2 regions of the Kitasatospora sp. NPDC057936 genome follow, and region 1 is predicted to be linked to the other one. Evidence: riboswitches for the same ligand, from Rfam matches in the RefSeq annotation. Region 1 holds a riboswitch; the other holds the start of a gene.
What was found. Region 1 has a riboswitch for magnesium ahead of ACFVU9_RS31265 (hypothetical protein). Riboswitches for the same ligand answer to the same signal wherever they lie in the genome.

Region 1 (10,034 bases):
GCGCTCCCGACCGCGCTCGGCGCGCTGCTGCGCCTGCCGTACACCTTCGCCGTCGCGCGGTTCGGCGGACGGAACTGGACGGTGATCAGCGCCCTGCTGCTGCTCGTGCCGACCGTGCTCGCCGCCCTCGTCCTGAAGCCCGGCGTCTCGTACGGGACGCTGCTCGCGGTGGCCTGCGTGGCCGGCGTCGGCGGCGGCAACTTCGCCTCGTCCATGGCCAACATCAACGCCTTCTACCCGCACCGGCTCAAGGGCTGGGCGCTCGGCATCAACGCGGGCGGCGGCAATCTCGGCGTGCCGGCCGTGCAGCTGCTCGGGCTGCTCGTCCTCGCCACGGCGGGCGCGGCCCACCCGCGGCTGCTGCCGCTGATCTACCTGCCGCTGATCGTGCTCGCGGCGGCGGGGGCCTGGTGGAGGATGGACAACCTGCCGGCGTCGTCCGCCGGTGCCAAGGAGGGGCGGGCGCTGCGCGAGGTGGCCCGGGACCCGTACGGCTGGGCCGTGTCCGCGCTGTACATCGGCACGTTCGGCTCGTTCATCGGGTTCGGCTTCGCCTTCGGGCAGGTGCTCCAGGTGCAGTTCCACGACCGCTTCGACACCCCGGTCAAGGCCGCCGCGCTCACCTTCCTCGGGCCGCTGCTCGGCTCGCTCCTGCGGCCCGTCGGCGGACGGCTCGCCGACCGCTGGGGCGGCGCGCGCGTCACGCTCGCGACGTTCGCGGCCATGGGCGCCGGGACGGCCGTCGTGCTCGCCGCCTCCCGGGCGGGCTCGCTGCCGCTGTTCCTGGCCGGGTTCGTCGCGCTGTTCGTCCTCAGCGGGATCGGCAACGGCTCGACGTACAAGATGATCCCCGCGCACTACCAGGGCCGGGCCCGCGCCGCCGTCGCCGCGGGCGCCGACCCCGCGGCGGCGGAGACCGACGCACGGCGGCGCTCGGCCGCGCTCATCGGGCTCGCGGGTGCGATCGGGGCGTTCGGCGGGGTGATCGTGAACCTCGCCTTCCGGCAGTCCTTCCAGGCCAGCCACAACGGGGACGCCGCCTACGTGGGCTTCCTGGGGGCCTACCTGGCGTGCTCGGCGCTCACCTGGGTCGTCTGGCTGCGGCCGGGCGCGCGGGCCGGGCTGGTGCGGCAGGCGGCCTGAGGCCGGTGACGGGCGCCGGGGCGGCGCGTGCCGGGGGGCGTGAGCCGTTCGGGCCGCCCGGCGCGCGGGGCCGGGGGCGGGCGATTAGCGTCGGCCGCAGCTCGTCCTAGCCCCCGGGAGGTTGGCAGTGCAGCGGTGGATCATCCTGACGGTCCTCACCACGGCCCTCAGCGGCCTGGCAGTACCCGCAGTGCCCGCAGTGGCCGATGCGGGCCCCGATCAGCCGACGACGTCGGTCACCATCGACGGCGCGCGGATCGACCAGAAGATCCCGGGCAAGGTCCGGGTCGACGTCACATACGTGTGCGGGGTGGCCGCCGAGGCCAGGTCGCTGACCGTCACGGTGGAGCAGCAGGACCCGGAGGACGCCGCCACGAAGGCCTTCGGCTCCACCCGCACGGCCGACACGGACATCCAGTGCGACGGGACGGAGCAGCATCGCCAGCTCATCGTGTCGTCCAAGACCACCAACTGGATCCCCGACGTGGACGCCGTCCTGACCGCCACGGTCTCCAACCTCGGCTCCGCCCCGCCGGCCTCGGCCGACGCCCGCCGGATCCGGCTCGCCACCCCCACCCCCGCCGCAACCGGCTGATGCGCCCGCCGACCCGGCTCGCCCGGGCCGGCGGCGCCCTCCTCCTCGCCGCCGGCCTGAGCGCATCCCTCACCGGATGCCTCAGCGCCTACATCGGCTCGGCGCCGGAGGACAGCGGCCCCACCACCGCACCCGCCGCGCCACGGCTCCCCACGACGGCGGCCCCCAGCGGCCCGACGGCGGTGACGGTGACGATCGGGAACTTCCTGTTCCAGCCCGCGAACTTCACCGTCCGCCCCGGCGGCACCGTCACGGTGGTGAACGCCGACACGGTCGAGCACACCCTCACCGCCCAGGACCGCACGTTCGACACGGCCCCCATCGCCCCGGGCGCCTCGGCCACCTTCAAGGCACCGGCGCAGCGCGGCGCGTACTCGTACCAGTGCACGTTCCACCACTTCATGCGGGGCATCCTGACGGTGGGTTAGGCCCGTCGTGGAGTCCCCGCCGTTCGACGGGACGACGGATCCGGCCGGGCCGGACCGCGGCGTGTGCCCATGGCCGATCCCGCTCCGTAGCCGCAAGTTCACTGGTCACGACTGCTGCTCCCTTTGCACCCCATGCTCTACAGTGCTGTAGAACTAAGAGCTGGTAAAGCAGGCGCCAAGGCGGGGGCGACGCGAACAGCGAACGGGGTTGAACCATGGACAGACCGCTCCGGCTACCTCAGCAGGACCGGGCCGACTTCGAGACGGTGCTCAGCAGGGCGCTCGCGGGGGCGGCGGTGCAGGCCGCGCTGCGCGCGAGGGGGGAGCAGGCGCACGGGGTCGAGCGGTTGCGGCGGTGTGCGCGGGACAACGCGGAGTACGTGCTGGCCGCCGCCGCGCCCGAGTACGAGCGGTACGCGGGGTTGCGGGCGGACGCCGACGCGGAGGCGCGGCTGCCGGTGGACGCGCCTGCGCCGGAGCGGGCCTCGGGGTGGCTGGGGGTGCTGGCGGTGATCGTGCCGCTCGTCTCCGGGGCCGCGGCCGGGATCTTCCTGCTGCTCGGCTACGCGCTCGGGCTGGCCGACGACTCGGAGGTGCTGGGCGGGGCGCTGGTCGGTGCCGGGTGGGTCGCGGCCGGGGTGGCGCTGGTGAGTGCGCTGGCGGGCGGGATCGGGCTGGCCGCCGCGGCCTCGCGCTCGCGGGCGGCCGAGGGCGGGGACGCCGGGGCCCCGGGCGAGTTGGCGCTCGCGCGGGACGCCTGGCGGACGGCGCTGGCGGAGCGCGGGATGGTGCCGTACCTGGTCGCCCAGGCGAACGCCGGGCGCGGCGGGGCCACCGCCGCGCCCGGGTCGCGGGTGTAGAAGCCGGATACGGGCAAGGAGACCTCAAGGAGCCTGCGGTTTCGCCTGGTTGCCTTCACCGGTACGAAGGCTCCTTGGATGATCCGGTCGGCTGTGCAGGGGTGGGCGCGGGCTGCTGTTCGACGAACTCCAGCAGGTTGCCGACCGGATCCTGGGTGTAGAAGCGGCGGTTCGGCGGCAGCGAGGTGTCCCACACGACCAGCGCGCCGGAGCTCTCCAGCCGGCTCGCGAAGGCGTCGATCTCGTCGACGACCAGGCCGGGGTGGGCCTTGGCGGTCGGCCGGAAGGCGTCCTCGATGCCCAGGTAGAGCCGGACGCGGCCACCGTCGGCGGCGAACCAGCACCCGCCGCGTGCGGCGAGCGAGGCCGGGCGGGGGAGCTCGGCCATCTGCAGGATGTCGCCGTAGAAGGCGCGCAGCATGGCCTCGCTGCCGGGTGGGGCGGCGAGTTGGACGTGGTCCAGGGCGGTGATCACCGAAGGGTTCCTCTCGTGGTGCGGTGCAGGGGGCGGGAGTTGGCGGGTGTGGTCGTCAACGGTGCTGGGACGGAGGCGGGTTGGCGCCGGGCCGATGCGGTCCCCGGCGCCGCTCGCGGACGGCGTCCACGAGGATCCGGACGGTCGGGACGGGCAGGTCCAGTCGGCGGGCGATCCACGGCGCGGTGTGACCGCCGAGGGCGAGCACCCAGGCCGCGTAGAGCTGGTTGAGCTGCGGCCCGTCCTCGGTGAGCAGCAGCGGGCGGACGGCCTCCATCGGGAAGCCCTCCAGGGCGCGGGTGCTGTAGACGGGGCCGTCCGGGCCCGGCGGAGGCAGCGGGAGCCTCCGCCGGGCCGCCAGGCGGCGGCCGACGAGCAGCACGCCGACGAGCAGCAGACCGGTGGCGGCGGACCCGATGAGGGCGGCGCCGATCACCGGCCGGTCCGGGTCCGAGGCCTCGTTCAGCGCGAGGCCTTCGAGGACGAGCAGCGTCAGGACGACGAGCAGCCCCGCCGCCTCGCCGCGCCGCGGGAGCAGCTTGCCGGGAGTCATCGGAAACCTCATCGTGGCCGTGGTGACGGTGAGTTGGCGAAATGGGTCAGGCCGCGGCGGCCAGCCGGGGGTCGTACTTGTAGCCGACCTGGCGGACGGTCGCGAGGGTGGGCCGGTGCCCGGGGCCGAGCTTGCGGCGTATCCGGGCGATGTGGGTGGAGATGGTGCGGGTGTCGCCGTTGTCGGGGCGGCCCCACACGCTCTCCATCAGCTGGCGGCGGCTGTGCACCCGCAGGGGGTTGGCGACCAGGTGGGCGAGCAGCTCGAACTCCATGAAGGTGAGGTCGACTTCGCGGCCGTTCACGGTGGCGACGCGCTGCTCGGGGTCGATCGCCAGCCCGTTCGGCGGGGTGTCGTCCCCGGCCTGCGGGCGGATGGCCCGGACGGTGGCGGCCCGGACGGAACCGGCCTGTGCGGGGACGCGCTCGGCGGGGGCGGCGGGAACGGCGGGGGCGGCCTTGGCCGCGGGGGCGCTCGCCGTCGTGACGGCGCGGAGGGCGGCCCGGTGGTCGGAGAAGATGACGTCGAGCCGGGGGTAGCGGACGGCCATGACGGGACTTCCTTCGGCGTGATTCTGCTGGTGGAGTGGGTGGCAGGGGCGGACGGGCGGTCAGCTCTCGGCGTGCCAGCGGGCGCACAGCCCTGCCGTCCCGTCGGCGGCGGTGACGGCCTCCCAGCGGGCCCGCAGGCGCATCGGCGGCCCGGCCGGGGCCTGCGAACCGATGGCCCGGAGCACGGTGTCGTCGATCGGGCCCGCGGTGATCGAGCCCGCGGCGATGGGGCCCGCGGCGATCCGGCCGAGGACGCCGGCGAGGGCGGCGCGCAGGCCGCGGGGCGGAACGGTCCGGGTGGTGGTGGGGTGGAAGAAAGCGGCGACGGACATGGCGACTCACCTCGGGTTCAACGGTCGGCGGGCGTGCGAGGGCATGCCCCGGCCGGGCGTGGCGTGGGGTTGGCGGGTTGACGCGCGGGCCCGCCTGGCGGCGTGCGACGGTGACCCCCTGCGGGCACGGCACCGCGACCCGGGGCGGCCGTCCGATGCGGGGCCGCGCGGGCACGGTGGTGTGCGCATGCGCTGACGAAACGTCAGAAGCACGGTGGGATAAGGGGGTTCAGCGTCTGCCGGAGGCGTGCTCGGGCATGCGGGAACGGGGCCGACTGTGGCCCGGACTACTACTACTGCTGTCCATGCGATCGCCTCCTTCCGGTCGGACGCACCACGGGCGGTGCGTTCATCGACTCGGCAGGAGCTCGCCAACCTGCCCCCCGGGCCGCCGGCTCACCCCAACTCGTCAGAGCTTTGGCACTTCACGGCGTAATCCCCGGCCGCAACGGGCACTGCGGGGAAGCCACTTGGGATCAACCCTTAGGTCGGGAAGATCTGTCCTGAACCTGGGCGTCTCTCGACGTCGTCGGGTCAGTGGCCTGTGTCCGTGAAGACGCCTCACCGAACGAGGTGCCTTTTCAAACACCCGAAAGCATAGCCCGGAACCGGGCGATCCTCGACACCTTTGTCGAACTTCTGACACGAACTCCCGGCGAACTCCCGGTACGAACGCCCTCCCCGGAGCGCATGACGTTCGGGTGCCATCCGATTACGGTGGGTGGGAGGCGCTGTGGATCCGGGACCGGTGGTCCACAGTGGTAGGGGAGGCCGGACCATGGGACTCACCAGTCACAAGCTGCTCGCGCTGACGGCGCTGTTCACCGTGGCCACGGTGCTCGGCACGCTGTGGGTGTGGCCGAAGTTGGCCGTCCGGAGCTGGCCGGCGATGTTCCTGCGGCTCGGCACGATCGTGCTCACGCAGCTGGCGCTGGTCGCCACGCTGGGGCTCGCGGTGAACGACTACTTCGTCTTCTACAGCAGCTGGTCCGACCTGCTGGGGCACGATCGCGGGGCGGCCGTGATCCAGGGCGCCGGAGCCACCCCGAGCGCTACGGGGACGAGCGGTGCGGGGGCGAGCGGTACGGGGACCAGCGGCGCCGGGACGACCGGCACCGGGCCCGCCCGCTCGCCCGCCGGGATCCAGGTGCTCGGCACGGCGGACATCACCGGCGCCCCGGCGGGCAGCCGCGACCCGGCGCAGATCGGGCGGCTCGACAAGGTCCGCATCCCCGGCGGGACGACCGGTCTGAGCACCGACGGTTACGTCTACCTGCCGCCGCAGTACTTCCAGCCGGGCGGCGAGCACCGGCAGTTCCCCGCGCTGCTCGTGATGACCGGCTTCCCCGGCGACGCCGCCAACCTCGTCACCAAGCTGCGCTACCCGGCGTACGAGCTCGACCTGCTGCGGAAGGGCGCGATGCGGCCGGCCGTGCTCGTGCTGATGCGCCCGTCGCCGTCGATGCCCCGGGACAGCGAGTGCGAGGACGTCCCGAACGGCCCGCAGGCGCAGTCGTACTACACGACGGACGTCCCGGCCGACCTGCGCGCCTCCTACCGGGTCCTGGACGGCACCGGGAGCCTCGGCGTGATCGGCGACTCGACGGGCGGCTACTGCGCGCTCAAGCTCGGCATGGTGCACCCGCAGACCTTCCCGGCCGTGGTCTCGCTCTCCGGCTACTTCAAGGCGGCGGACGACATCACGACCGGGGACCTCTTCGGCGGCAGCGCGCAGCGCCGCGACGAGGCCGACCTCACGTGGCGCCTCGCGCACCTGCCGATGCCGTCGCTGTCGGCGCTGCTCGCGGACAGCAAGGAGGACGGGAGCACGTACGCGGACTCGTCGGCCTTCGCGGCGGCGGCCCGTCCGCCGCTCACGGTGGCGCAGGCGACGGTGGACTCGGGCGGGCACAACTTCACGACCTGGACGCGGCTGCTTCCGCCCTCGCTCACATGGCTGAGCGACCACCTCAACGCCCCATCTCCGTAGGAACGTTGGCATGGCGCCGCCCCCGTCCGGGCGGATCGGACGGGGGCGGCGGAGGGGGGCTCGCCGGGCCGGCCCCAGCGGCCCTGGTCGTGGTGCCGCGGTGCCGCGGTCGGTGGCGTGGTGGCGTGATGCCGCGATGCCGCGATGATGCGGTGCCGCGGTCGGTGGCGTCAGCGGGCGAGGAGCGGGAGCGGGGCGCCCGTGCGGGCGGGGAGTTCGAGGCGGGTCAGGAGATCGGACGGGGACACCTCGACGACCCGGCAGCCGGCCCGGTGGCGGCAGTGGCGGGCCACCGACGCGTGGCGCAGCCGGTCGAGCCGGCGGCGGGTGGCGGCGCCGATCACGAGGACGTCGTCCGGGCCGGTGACGGCGCCGACCAGGGCGGGCCCCGGTTCGGAGTTGACCACCACGGGGTGGACGACCAGGCCGGACGGGTACCCGCCGTAGGCCTGTTCGAAGGCGATGTCGAGGCGCCGGCGGGCGGCGTGCTCCAGTTCGGACAGTGGTCGCAGCCCGTCCCGGTCGTGCGCGGTCCAGGCGGCGACCGGCACGAGGGTGGCTCCGTGCCGCGCCGCTTCGCCGACGGCGTGGTAGAGAGCGGCGAGACTGCTCAGTGATCCGCTCAGGCCGACGATCACTCGGGTGGTCCCGGTCATGGCCGTTCGCCTCCGTGTGCCAGTTTGTCTTCGTGTGGGTGCGTGTCTTCGGTTCCGTCATGTCCAGTGAACCCCGGAACCACCCCGTCCGCGTCGCCGCTGACGCTGCCATGACGCGTGTCGCCCGCATCTTGACGGCCCCCTGACAGCCGTGCGTACTAGTAGCACCGGTGCCGGTACCGCTACTCGCACCGGCGGCGGTCAGCCCAGCCCCGGGACGAACTCGATCAGCAGGTCGATCGCCTTGATGCCGAGGAACGGCAGGACCAGCCCGCCCAGCCCGTACACCCGCAGGTTGCGCCGGAGCAGGTCGGTCGCGGAGGCGGGCTGGTAGCGGACGCCGCGCAGGGCGAGCGGGATGAGCGCGACGATGATCAGCGCGTTGAAGATGATCGCGGAGGCGATCGCGGACTGCGGGCTGTGCAGCCCCATGATGTTGAGGTGGTGCAGCCCGGGGTAGGCGTTCGCGAACATCGCGGGGATGATCGCGAAGAACTTGGCGACGTCGTTGGTGATCGAGAAGGTGGTCAACGCGCCCCGGGTGATGAGGAGTTGCTTGCCGACCCGGATGATGTCGATGAGCTTGGCCGGGTTGGAGTCGAGGTCGACCATGTTGCCCGCCTCCTTCGCCGCCGGGGTGCCGGAGTTCATGGCGACGCCGACGTCGGCCTGGGCGAGGGCGGGGGCGTCGTTGGTGCCGTCGCCGGTCATCGCGACCATGTTCCCGGCGGCCTGCTCCTGGCGCAGGTAGGCGAGCTTGTCCTCGGGCGTGGCCTCGGCGAGGAAGTCGTCGACCCCGGCCTCCTCGGCGATGGCCTTGGCGGTGAGCGGGTTGTCGCCGGTGACCATGACCGTGCGGATGCCCATCCGCCGCAGCTCGGCGAAGCGTTCGGCGATGCCCTCCTTGACGACGTCCTTGAGCTCGACGACGCCGAGCGCGCGGGCGCCGTGCCGGTCGTGCACGGCGACGAGCAGCGGGGTGCCGCCGTCCCCGGCGATCCGGTCGACGAGCGGTTTGGCCGCCATCGGCAGCCGGCCGCCGGACTGCACGACCCACTGGGCGACGGCGTTCGCGGCGCCCTTGCGGATGAGGCAGGCGGTCCCGTCGGGCCAGCTCAGGTCGACGCCGCTCATCCGGCTGTGCGCGGTGAACGGGACGGGCCGCTGTTCGCCGAGCTCGCCGGGCGCCCTTGGCGGCACCCAGTACTGACGAATCGTCAGTTCGACGAGTGAGCGCCCCTCCGGCGTCTCGTCCGCGACGGACGCCAACTGTGCCGCCTCGGCGAGCTGTTCGGTCGTCGCGCCGGGCAGCGGGTGCAGGGCGACGGCCCGCCGGTTGCCGTAGGTGATGGTGCCGGTCTTGTCGAGCAGCAGCACGTCGACGTCCCCGGCGGCCTCGACGGCCCGGCCGGAGAGGGCGACGACGTTGCGCTGGACGAGCCGGTCCATCCCGGCGATGCCGATCGCGGAGAGCAGCGCGCCGATGGTCGTCGGGATGAGCGCGACCATCAGGGCACACAGCACGACGGTGGTCTGCGGGGCGTGCGCGTAGATGGCCATCGGCTGGAGGGAGACGACGGAGAGGATGAAGATGATGGTGAGCGACGCGAGCAGGATGTTGAGCGCGATCTCGTTCGGCGTCTTCTGTCGGTTGGCCCCCTCGACCAGGCTGATCATCCGGTCGATGAAGCTCTGCCCGGGCCGGGAGGTGATCCGGACGACCAAGTGGTCCGAGAGCACTCTGGTGCCGCCGGTGACGCTGGTGCGGTCGCCGCCGGACTCGCGGATGACGGGGGCGGACTCGCCGGTGATCGCGGACTCGTCGACGCTGGCGACGCCCTCGACCACCTCGCCGTCCTGCGGGATCACCTCGCCGGCCGACACGAGCACGATGTCGTGCAGCATCAACTCGTTGGCGGGGATGACCTCGTGACGGTGGTCAGGGATGCCGACCCGCCAGTGCAGCAGCCGTCGGGCGGTGGTGCCGGCCTGCGCGCGGCGCAGCGAGTCGGCCTGCGCCTTGCCGCGCGCCTCGGCGACGGCCTCGGCGAGGTTGGCGAACAGCACGGTGAGCCAGAGCCAGAAGCCGATGAGCCACGCGAACACGCTGGGGCGGGCGACGGCGGTGAGCGTGGTGAGGGCCGAGCCGGTCTCGACGACGAGCATGACCGGGTTGCGGACCATCGTGCGCGGGTGCAGCTTGCGGACGGCGGCGGGCAGGGCCTCGGCGAGCTGCTGCCGGGTGATGAGGCGACGGCGTCCGTTGGCGGGGCCGCTGGGCCGATGACTGGGGTGCTGCGGTTGCTGCGGTTGCTGCGGGTGGGGCGCGTGCTGCGGGTGGTCGGTGGTGTCCGTGAGGGCCGTACGGCGCATCGTCTCGGGGACCTTCCGGGCTGCCCCTTGCGGTGGGGCGGCGGGTTCGGTGGCGACGGGAACGGCGGACAGCCCACC
Region 2 (10,034 bases), on a different contig from region 1:
CAGCGCGGCGAACCCGTACGGCACGTCCGGCGGCAGGCGCAGGTCGAGGCGCGGCCCGGGCTCGCCGTTCAGGTACGTCAGCTGCCCCTTGAGCGGCACGGCCTCGTCGAGCACGCGCGGGAGCAGCCCCATCGCGTCCCACAGCTCCAGCGTGCGCGGCTGGATCCCGACGGCCTTGGCGTACGGCTGCGCCGCCGCCAGGCGGTCGACGATCCGGCACGCGACGCCCCGGCGGCGCAGCTCGGCGGCGGCCGTCAGCCCGACCGGTCCGGCTCCCACGACCAGTACGTCCGTCTCGCCCATGCGTGCTCGCTCCTCGCGGCCCCGGCCCCCTCTCCTCCAGCCTCCGCCTGCTCCCGACGGCCCGCCAGCCCGCCAACCCGCCAGCCCGCCAGCCCACCAACCCGCCAACCCGCCAACCCACAGAAAGCTCACAGAGCACTTGTTAGACATTTAGCCAAGATGCTAAATAGAAGGCATGACAGAAGCCCAGGACGAGGCGGGAGCCTTCCGCGCCCTCGCCGATCCGACGCGGCGCCAGATCCTCGAAGACCTGCGGGGCGGCGAGCTCGCGGCCGGCGAGATCGCCGCCAGGTTCGCGATCAGCGCACCGTCCATCTCACGCCACCTCGGCGTGCTCAAGGGCGCCGGACTCGTCACCGAGCGGCGGGAGGGCAACCGGATCATCTACGCCCTCGCCGAGGAACGCCTGGCCATGTGCGTCGGCCGGTTCCTCAGCGCCGTCTGCCCCGAACAGATCGTGCTCCGCCACACCAAGTGGCGGCCCAAAACCGAGGGCGAGGGATCATGAGGCAGCCGAAGCTGTCCAGCGTCGTCGAACGACGCCTCCTGGTGAACTACCGCGTCGACCCGGACGTCGCCGCACGACTGCTCCCCGGCCCGCTGCGCCCCCACCTGGCGAACGGCCACGCGGTCGCGGGCATCTGCCTGCTGCGCCTCGGCGAGGTCCGGCCCGCCTGGGCGCCCAGGGTGTTCGGGCTGCGGAGCGAGAACGCCGCGCACCGCATCGCCGTCGAGTGGGACGGCCCCGACGGCGTCGAGAGCGGCGTCTACATCCCCCGGCGCGACACGGCTTCGCCGCTCAACGCCTGGGCCGGCGGCCGCCTCTTCCCCGGCGAACACGGCCGCGCGGACTTCGAGGTCCACGAGACCCCCGACCGGGTGCGCGTCGCACTGGCCGCCCGGGACGGCGGCACGCGCGTGGACGTCACCGTCGACCTGGCCGACGACCTGCGGGGCAGCGAACTCTTCGCCGACCTCACCGAAGCCTCCCGCTTCTTCCGGCTCGGCGCGAAGGGCTTCTCCCCCACGAGGGCCGGCCACCACCTGGACGGCATGGAACTGGGAACCGACGCCTGGCACGTGGACGCCGGCCGGGTCCGCTCCGCCGCATCGTCCTTCTTCGACGACCCGGACCGCTTCCCCCCGGGCAGCGCGATGCTCGACTGCGCCCTCGTCATGCGCGACGTCCCCGTCAGGTGGCAGCCGCTCCCGCCCATGGCATGCGAACAGGAGGCCTGGATCGCCGGCTGACGATCGACCGGCGGTGGAGCATCCTGACCGGGCCCGGCCGCCGCCCAGGCCCACTCGTCCGCCGCGAACCTGCTCTTGCTGACGAAATGTCAGCAACTGCCGCCCACTGCCTTGACGGTGCACTGCCACAGGCCTAGAACGTAGGCAGCCGCCCGGATCCCCACCCTCCGGGCGCAGCGAAAGTTCGTCTTCTCGATCCCCCTCACCGAGGAAGAGGCTTTCCCATGCGCCTTCGCCGCCACCTCGCCGCCACCGCCGCCGTCGCCGCGGTCGTCCTGGGCGCGATTCCCGCGTCCGCCGCCCAGGCACCGGATCAAATAGCCGACGCGGCAGCCGTGTTGACCACCGACAGTGCCGGAACCACCGCCGTCGCCGTGGGCGACGCGCTCGTCGCGCCGCTCGCCGCCAACACCAGCGCCACCTTCTACTCGACCGCCACCAGCACCACCGGCGTCACCTGTGCGACGTCCCAGCTCTCGGCCACCGTCCTGACCAACCCCGCCGCACCCGGCACGGCGACGGAGTCCTTCACCGGGCTCACCTTCGACTCGTGCACGGCCAATGTCACCGGCGTCACGAACGTCGAGAGCCTGACCGTCGGCAACCTGCCCTTCACCCTGTCCGTCGACGACGGCGCGGGCCTCCCGCTCACCCTCGTCGGCGGCGCGGCCGGGCCGATCCAGGCCAGCGCCGTGCTCGACACCTGGTTCGGCACGATCACCTGCACCTACCAGCTCAGCGGCAGCTTCACCGGCAACGCCGACAACGGCGCCCACAGCCTGACCTTCACCAACGAGCACTTCGCCAAGAGCGACGGCTCCTCGCTCTGCCCGGGCGACGGCTACTTCTCCGCCACCTTCGGGCCCGTCACCGACACCACCGCCACCGGCAGCCCGGCGGTCACCGTCAACTGACGCGAAACCCGGGTCCGCGGACGGTCCCGCCGTCCGCGGACCCGGCACGTCACGCGCCGCGATGGCGCTGGAACAACGCCAGGGCGGCGATGGACGCCGCGTCCTTGAAGGAGCCCTCGGCGATGAGTCGCCACACCTCAGCCTCGGAGAACCAGCGGCTGACCAGCCCCGCCTCCGTCTCCTCCAGATTCGGATCCCCGGCGGTGAGGTCCGTGGCCAGGAGGACGTGGAAACCCTGGTCGCAGTACCCGTACGCCTCGTACAGGTGCCCCAGCGGCGTCATGGTGCCGGCCCTCAGCCCCGTCTCCTCGGCGAGTTCACCGCGGGCGAGGGCGAGCGGGTCCGCGTGCGGCTCGTCCTCCCAAGAGCCTTGCGGGAACTCCCAGTAACGGCCCTTCACGGTGTACCGGTACTGCTCGACGAGGTGGAAGCCGCCGTCGGCGTACGGGACGACGAGCGCGAAGTCCGGCTTCTCCACGACCCCGTAGAGGCCCTCGGCACCGTCGTGGCGCAGGGTCCTGTCCTCGCGGACGGTCATCCAGCGGTTCCGGTAGACGACGGTGCTGCTGGTGGCCACCAACTCGTGCTCGGGCAGCGCCTGGTGCGGGGTCTCCATGTCCATGGGCCGACGCTAGCCGATCGCCTTCCGCCGGTCGGATCCCGAACGGTGCCCGAAGGGCCCGACGGCCACACGTACCGGCCGGGCCGCACCGGGCCCAGCCGGTCGGCCGGTCAGCCGGTCAGCCGGTCGGCTCGTCAAAGGCGACCTGGATGGTGAACGGCTCCGAGCTGTTCACGCTCGGGTCGTCGGGGCTCGTGACCGACACCCGCCCACCGGTCAGCGGCTCCGAGGCGTCATTCGGGATCCGCACCGGCACGAGCGCGGTCGCCGTCCGCTCCGACTCCAGGCCTGCCTCGAACGTGCAGGTCACCGTCCAGATCTTGTCGCTCTTGTGCCGCTTGCACGTCCTCGGGAAGAAGGGCTCCTCCGGGACTGCCCCGGGCGGCATCGTGATTTTGACGACGAGCGCCGGCGCGGCCTTCGCCGTCTCGTTGGCGACGATCCCGTGCACCGTCGTCATGCCCCCCGGTGCCGCCGCGTCGGGGTCCTCCTGGATCACCACAATGGACCCCGGGGCGAGCCTCGGCCGTTCCACCGGGCCCGCCGCACCGAGCATCCCGGCCACCGCACCGCACACCACCGCCGCAACTGCCAACCTACGCAGCATCAACCGCACCTCTCGCGCTCCATGGATCCCCCGGTCACCGGTCACGCTAGGGGCCACCGTCCGCCCCCGAGTCCACGACGCGAGCCGAACGGCACCCGTCACCCTCACGGCTGAACCGGAGGGCAACGACAGGGGCCCCGGACGCCGTCCTCGCACCCGGGGCCCCACCGCACCGCCGTCAGTCCTGGGTCACGCCGATCGCCCGGGCCAGGGCTTCCAGGCCGTAGCGGCTGACGTGCTCCGAGTTGGCCAGGTCGATCGTCCGGACGCCCTCAGTGGCGAGGCGCTCGTTGATCTCCTCCAGGTGCTCCTGGACGACCTGCTTCTCGGCGTCGGTCGTACGGCCCTTGTGCGGGCGGCCGGCGTTCTCCAGGCTCGCGTAGTTGACCTTCTCCTTGACGGCGAGCGACGCCGCGCTCTGGCTCGGGACGGACCGGGCGACCGGCTTGGCGCCGCGCAGCACCTCGGCCATCGGCGCCGCCGAGGCCAGCCGGTCGAACGCCCCGGCCTCCATGACGACCGTCCGGGGCTCGTCCGAGCCCGGGAGGTGGAGCTCGATCGTCACCAGGTCGAGCGCCAGCTCCTCCACCGCCACCAGCTCACCTGCGAGCGCCTCGATCTCGACCGGCCCGTCCGTCAGACCGGGGTGCCGGTGGACCACGATGCGCACCAGGTCGTCGTCGTTCTCCACGTGCTCGCCGGTCAGGTCCGAGAACCGGATGATCTTCTGGCCCATGTCTGCCTCTCTTGCCTTGTCGTCCGCGAAGAGCCTACGCCCGGATGATCTTCGTCCGGTCCAGCCTCGGTCCGGCCCCGGCCCGGCGTCAGGAGCGACGGCTGCCGGGGGCCTTCCACCAGAGGAGCCAGCCGGCGGTGGCGACGATCAGCGCGTTCAGCAGGAGCATGTCCGGGGCCCGGCTGTAGCCGAGCATGCCCCGGAACCCCTGGGATTCGATGTACGTGTTCCCGTAGAACAGCGCCACGTCGAGGACGAGGAAGAGGGCCCACACCAGCCCGGGGTGGAAGCGAGGCCGGGGCAGCGCGTGCACGAGCGAGAACACGGCCGTGGCCACGATCAAGGGCAGGTAGTAGGAGGGCGAGAACTGCCCCACGAAGTTCCACGGCGCCGCCAGGCCGAGGGCCCAGAGCACCGCCATGGTGCCGCCGAACTGCACCAGCCGGGCCACGACCGGATTGCCCCGGGGAGCAGCGAGGACCCCGTCGGCACCTGGCGAATGGGGCGCGGTCTGCTGGTGCGGCGCGAAGCCGCCGTCGGGCGTCGGCGTTTGGTGCGGGAACGTGCCGAGCACCGACCGCAGCGGCTCCCCGGACGGCGGCGGGTAGCCCAGGGCCGGCCCGAAGCCCGGCGGCTGCGGCGGCTGCGGCGGCGCGTCGACCCGGGTCGGCGGCGGGACGACCGGGGCCGGCTCACCCCGGATCACCGACTCCAGCGCCGCGATGGCCTGTTCGGCCGTCAGCCGCTGCGCCGGGTCCTTGGTGAGCAGCCCGGCGAGCACCGGCGCGAGGGCACCGGCCCGCTGGGTCGGACGCGGCGGCTGGGTGACGACGGCGATGCACAGCGCGCTGAACGTGTCGGCGTGGAACGGCGCTTGGCCCTCCACGGCCGCGTACAGCGTCGCGCCGAGCGACCACAGGTCGTTGGCGGGCGTCGGCGGTTTGCCCTCCAACTGCTCGGGGGCCATGTAGGCGGGAGTGCCGATGACGGCGCCGGTCCGGGTGAGCGCGGTCGTCGCGTCGGCCATGTGCGCGATGCCGAAGTCGGTGAGGATGACGCGCTCGTCCATCAGCAGGACGTTGTCCGGCTTGAGATCGCGGTGGACGATCCCCGCCGCGTGCGCCTGCTGGAGCGCCTTGAGCATCGCGACGCCGATCTCGGCCACCCGCCGCGTCGGCAGCGCGCCGTCCCGGCCGAGCAGCGCGGCGAGCGAGGCGCCGGTCACGTACTCCATGACGATCACGGGCGCGCCCTCGTGCTCGACCACGTCGTGCACGGTGATGATGCCCGGGTGGTTGAGCCGCGCGGCGGCGAGCGCTTCGCGCAGCGTGCGCTGGAGGAGCTGCTCGCGGTGCTCGTCGTCGACGCCGGCCGGCAGGAGCACCTCCTTCACGGCGACGTCCCGCCCGAGGGTCTCGTCGCGCCCCCGCCACACGCGGCCCATGCCGCCCTGCCCGATGAGGTCGTGGAGCCGGTACCGACCCCCGACGACTGCCCCGTTCGATGCTGTCACGGGCCCATACCTTAGTGGCGTGCCGCTGTCCCCGGACACGCCGCGGTACAGACCCGTCGGTCCGGGCCTATCCGTCCGGGCCCGCCGGCACGGCCCGGTCCGCGGGAAGCCGCTTGGTCATAAATTGGGTATCGCGCACCAGTTCGGGACTGCTAGCGTCCTCGACGTGGCAAAGCTGAACCAGATCATCGCCGTCGAAAAAGGCGTCAAGTCCAAGTCCTTCCAGGAGCTGACCCAGGCCCACCAGGACCTGCAGAAGCCCGCGCTGCTGGCCGGGATCTCCCGCACCTACCAGCCCAAGGACGAGGAGGGCGAGCAGCTGCCGCCGGAGTCGACCCGGGTGCAGCTCAAGGCCGAGGACATCCTGCGGTCCACCTCGACGACCCTCACCCGGCTGTTCGACGTGACGGCCACCAAGGACTGGGCCAACCTCGGTGCCCGCGCCGACGTGGTGGTGGACGGCCAGGTGCTGCTCGCCCAGGTGCCCGTCCCGTACCTGCTCTTCCTGGAGAAGCAGCTCACCGACCTGTTCACCTTCGTGCGCAAGCTCCCGGTGCTGGACGCCTCCGAGTCGTGGAACCTCGACCCGTCCACCGACTCGTGGAAGACCGAACCGGTGCGCACCATCCGGACCAAGAAGGTGCCGCGCAACCACGTCAAGGCCGAGGCCACCGAGAAGCACCCGGCCCAGGTCGAGGTCTACTACGAGGACGTCCCGGTCGGGTACTGGACGACCGTCAAGTTCTCCGGCGCCCTGCCCGCCCGGCGCGTGAACGAGCTCGCCGAACGGGTGGAGAAGCTCCAGCAGGCGGTCAAGTTCGCCCGCGAGGAGGCCAACGCCGTGGAGGTCACCGACCAGCGCGTGGGCGACGCCGTCTTCGGCTACCTGTTCAGGTAGCCTCCTGATCACCCGTCCGGGGAGCCGGGCGGGTGCACCGAACGGCGCCGAGAACCCTCCGGGAGACCGGATGGGGGCGCTCGCGCGGTGCGAAAAAGCTGACACTGATGTTGAAGCTGACCCAGGGGTCACAGTGGAGGTTCAAATCCTCCCCCCGGCACCACCGGCCGGGGTAGCCCAAGCCAGGCAGAGGCGGGCCCCGTCAAACTCAGACTCTCGCTCCAGTCTCAGCATTCGCCGCCGAACACCGGATCGACCGGGTGCGGACGAACATCGACGAATGCAGGTTCAAGTCCTGCCTGTGCCGCTCCGTGGCACGGTAGTTCAACGGCAGAACGCGTCGGTTTCAATCTGATCCGCGGCCCTTAAACGTGCCGGTGTGAGCAATTGGGCGGCACACAGGGGCCCGGGAGCAGGCTACGCTCCCGGGTCCTCTCGCCTTCCCGGCCCCCGCGTACGCCTCCGCTCGCGCGCGCCCCGACGCGCGCCCGGCGGCTCCCCCGCTGGTCGGGGCGGGGTCAAGCTCAGGTCAAGGGTTATGCCGGAGGGATGGCAAGGCCCTATCCTGTCAAGGATTCGAAAAGACACCTCGTTCGGTGAGGCGTCTTCACGGACACAGGCCACTGATCCCACCCGTCGAGAGACGCTCCGGATCAGGACAGGTCTCCCCGGCCCAAGGGGTGACCCCAAGTGGCTTCCCCGCCCGAACCGGCCGGGGACACGCCGTGGAGTGCCAAAGCTCTGACGAGTTGGGGTGCATCGGGCGGTGACGTCCGTCCGCCCTGCCATGCCGCCGCGGCGCCGGATCGCGGCCGAGATCGGGAGGGGGCGTGATGGACGGAAGTCCTGGCCATAGTCGGCCCTTCACCGTTTCGTTCCCGCCGTCCTTCTTCCGCTGCTCCAGGCGGCTCCTCCTTCCCTGACCTGCCGGGTCCGCTCCGCTTCCCCCCTCGCGTCCACGTGACGCGGGAGGCCCCTGCGCGCGCCCGGTGAGCCCTGCGGTCAAGGTTGGCAGCGCCATGCCACCGGGCGGCCCGATGTCCCGTCCTGCCGGGGCAAGGGGGGTTTCTCCATGGCCACCACCACGCTGTTCTCGTCCGCCACGGCGCGCCTTCGCGACCGCACGGTCGAAGCCGAGCGCCGCACCACCGTCACCAAGGCCGTCCGCTCGTCGCTCGTCTCGCTCGCCGGGCTGGTCGGCGGCCCGGTCACCAACCAGGCCGGCGAGGAGGTGGGCCGCGTCGTCGACGTCGTCGCCCGCCTCTACGGGCCGGAGCCCTACCCGCCCGTCACCGGCCTGATCATCCGCATAGGCCGGCGCCGCGCGTTCATCGCGGCGACCGCCGTCGAGCGGATCCACACCTGCGGAGTGCGGCTGCGCACCTCCCGCGTCGACCTGCGCGAGTTCAACCGCAGGCCCGGCGAGGTGCTGCTCGCCCGTGACGTGATGGACCACCAGCTCGTCGACGTCGACGGCGTCCAGGTCACCCGCGCCGCCGACCTCTACCTCGCCCCGCTCGCCGCCCGCACCGTCCTGGTCGGCGTCGACGTCTCGCTGCCCACCCTCCTGCGCCGCCTCGGCCCGCGCCGCTGGCAGATCCGCCCCACCCCGGACGGCGTCCTGGACTGGCAGTCCGTCGCCCCCTTCGGCGAGCAGGCCACCCACGGCCCCGCCGAGGTGCGGCTGCGCGCCTCCCGCTCCGCGCTGCACCGGCTGCGCCCGGCCGACCTCGCCGACATCCTGGAGGACCTCGGCCGCCACGAGCGCCAGCAGCTGCTCGGCTGGCTGGAGCCGGAGCACGCGGCGGACGCCCTGGAGGAGATGGAGCCCGCCGAGCTGGAGAACCTCCTGCGCGAGGCGCCGCCCGAGCACGCCGCCCGGCTGGTCGACGAGATGGAGCCGGACGAAGCCGCCGACGCCCTGCGCGACCTCAACCCGGGCGAGCGCGAGAACCTGCTGGCCCGGATGCCCGAGCCCGAGGCCGCCGAGCTGCGCTCCCTGCTCACCCACCGCGAGGGCACGGCCGGCGGCGCGATGACCACCCTGCTCGTCACCGCCGAGTCCGCCCAGACCGTCGGCGAGGTGCGGGCCGAACTCGCCGCGCAGGCCGAACACCGCACCGACATCGACGCGGTGACCGTCCTCGACGACGACGGCGTCCTGGTCGGCGACATCCCGCTGTTCGACCTCGCCGTCGCCGAGGACACCACCGTGATCGCCGACCTGGTCGCCTGGCGGGCCCAGTTCGGCCCGCCGGTGACCGTCCGCCCCGACACCCGCCTCGCCGAGGCAGCCCACCACCTGGTCGCGGCCCGCGCCACCTCCCTGCTCGTGGTCGACGACACCGACCGCCCCCTCGGCCGGGTCCTGGCCGACGACATCCTCGACTCGCTGCTCCCCGAGCGCGGGCGCCTGCACTTCCGGAGGCTCCTCAAGTGACCCGCGACCTCGACACCCGCCCCGGCGCCGACGCGTCCGCGGCCGCGCCGGCCGAGCCGCGGTCGTCCGCGCCCTCGCCCGGACGCCGAAGAGGCTTCCGCCGGATCGCCGCCGTCGCGATGGTGGCCGGTCCCGGGCTGGTCGCGGCCAACGCCGGCAACGACGCCGCCGGCATCGCCACCTACGCCAGCGCCGGCTCCCAGTTCACCTACGGGACGCTGTTCTTCATGGTGCTCGTCACCATCGCCCTGGTGATGGTGCAGGAGATGGCCGTCCGGCTCGGCGCGCACACCGGCAAGGGCCTGGGCGCGCTCATCCGCGAGCAGTTCAGCCTGCGGCTCACCGCGCTCGCCGTGTTCTGCCTGCTGCTGGCCAACACCGGGCTGGTCGTCAGCGAGTTCGCCGGGATCGGCGCGGCCTTCGAACTGCTCGGGGTGCCCAAGTGGGCGGTCATCCCGCCGGCCGCCGTCCTGCTCTGGTCGCTGGTGCTGTTCGGCTCGTACAAGTGGGCCGAGCGCATCTTCCTGGTGATGTCGCTGGCGTTCTTCGCCTACCCCGTCGCCATGGTCATGGGCCACCCGGACTGGGGGCAGGTCGGCGAGCACCTGGTCGTCCCGCACCTGGAGCCCAGCAAGGACTTCATCCTGCTGGCCGTCGCGCTGATCGGCACGACCGTCAGCCCGTACATGCAGTTCTACGCGGCGGCCGGCGTCGTCGACCGCGGTGCCAAGCCGGCCGACTACAAGCTGA

Region 2: another riboswitch for magnesium. It lies ahead of ACFVU9_RS01555 (magnesium transporter MgtE N-terminal domain-containing protein); the one in region 1 lies ahead of ACFVU9_RS31265 (hypothetical protein).

Annotation. Positions count from the first base shown of each region.
Region 1 covers NZ_JBHVPD010000073.1:29,280-39,313, reverse strand. Annotated here, with positions in the region: gene ACFVU9_RS31300 (nitrate/nitrite transporter) at 1-1,143, shown strand, start outside; gene ACFVU9_RS31295 (hypothetical protein) at 1,265-1,738, shown strand; gene ACFVU9_RS31290 (cupredoxin domain-containing protein) at 1,738-2,166, shown strand; gene ACFVU9_RS31285 (hypothetical protein) at 2,382-3,026, shown strand; gene ACFVU9_RS31280 (glyoxalase) at 3,082-3,501, opposite strand; gene ACFVU9_RS31275 (hypothetical protein) at 3,557-4,054, opposite strand; gene ACFVU9_RS31270 (winged helix-turn-helix domain-containing protein) at 4,101-4,604, opposite strand; gene ACFVU9_RS31265 (hypothetical protein) at 4,665-4,937, opposite strand; M-box (ykoK) riboswitch at 5,331-5,517, opposite strand; gene ACFVU9_RS31260 (alpha/beta hydrolase) at 5,716-6,927, shown strand; gene ACFVU9_RS31255 (universal stress protein) at 7,098-7,583, opposite strand; gene kdpB (potassium-transporting ATPase subunit KdpB) at 7,785-9,956, opposite strand.
Region 2 covers NZ_JBHVPD010000002.1:83,233-93,266, forward strand. Annotated here, with positions in the region: gene ACFVU9_RS01510 (FAD-dependent monooxygenase) at 1-303, opposite strand, end outside; gene ACFVU9_RS01515 (metalloregulator ArsR/SmtB family transcription factor) at 479-811, shown strand; gene ACFVU9_RS01520 (DUF2071 domain-containing protein) at 808-1,554, shown strand; gene ACFVU9_RS01525 (Tat pathway signal sequence domain protein) at 1,779-2,468, shown strand; gene ACFVU9_RS01530 (NUDIX domain-containing protein) at 2,518-3,090, opposite strand; gene ACFVU9_RS01535 (hypothetical protein) at 3,209-3,742, opposite strand; gene ACFVU9_RS01540 (hypothetical protein) at 3,876-4,433, opposite strand; gene ACFVU9_RS01545 (serine/threonine-protein kinase) at 4,522-5,946, opposite strand; gene ACFVU9_RS01550 (hypothetical protein) at 6,113-6,844, shown strand; M-box (ykoK) riboswitch at 7,426-7,605, shown strand; gene ACFVU9_RS01555 (magnesium transporter MgtE N-terminal domain-containing protein) at 7,917-9,284, shown strand; gene ACFVU9_RS01560 (NRAMP family divalent metal transporter) at 9,281-10,034, shown strand, end outside.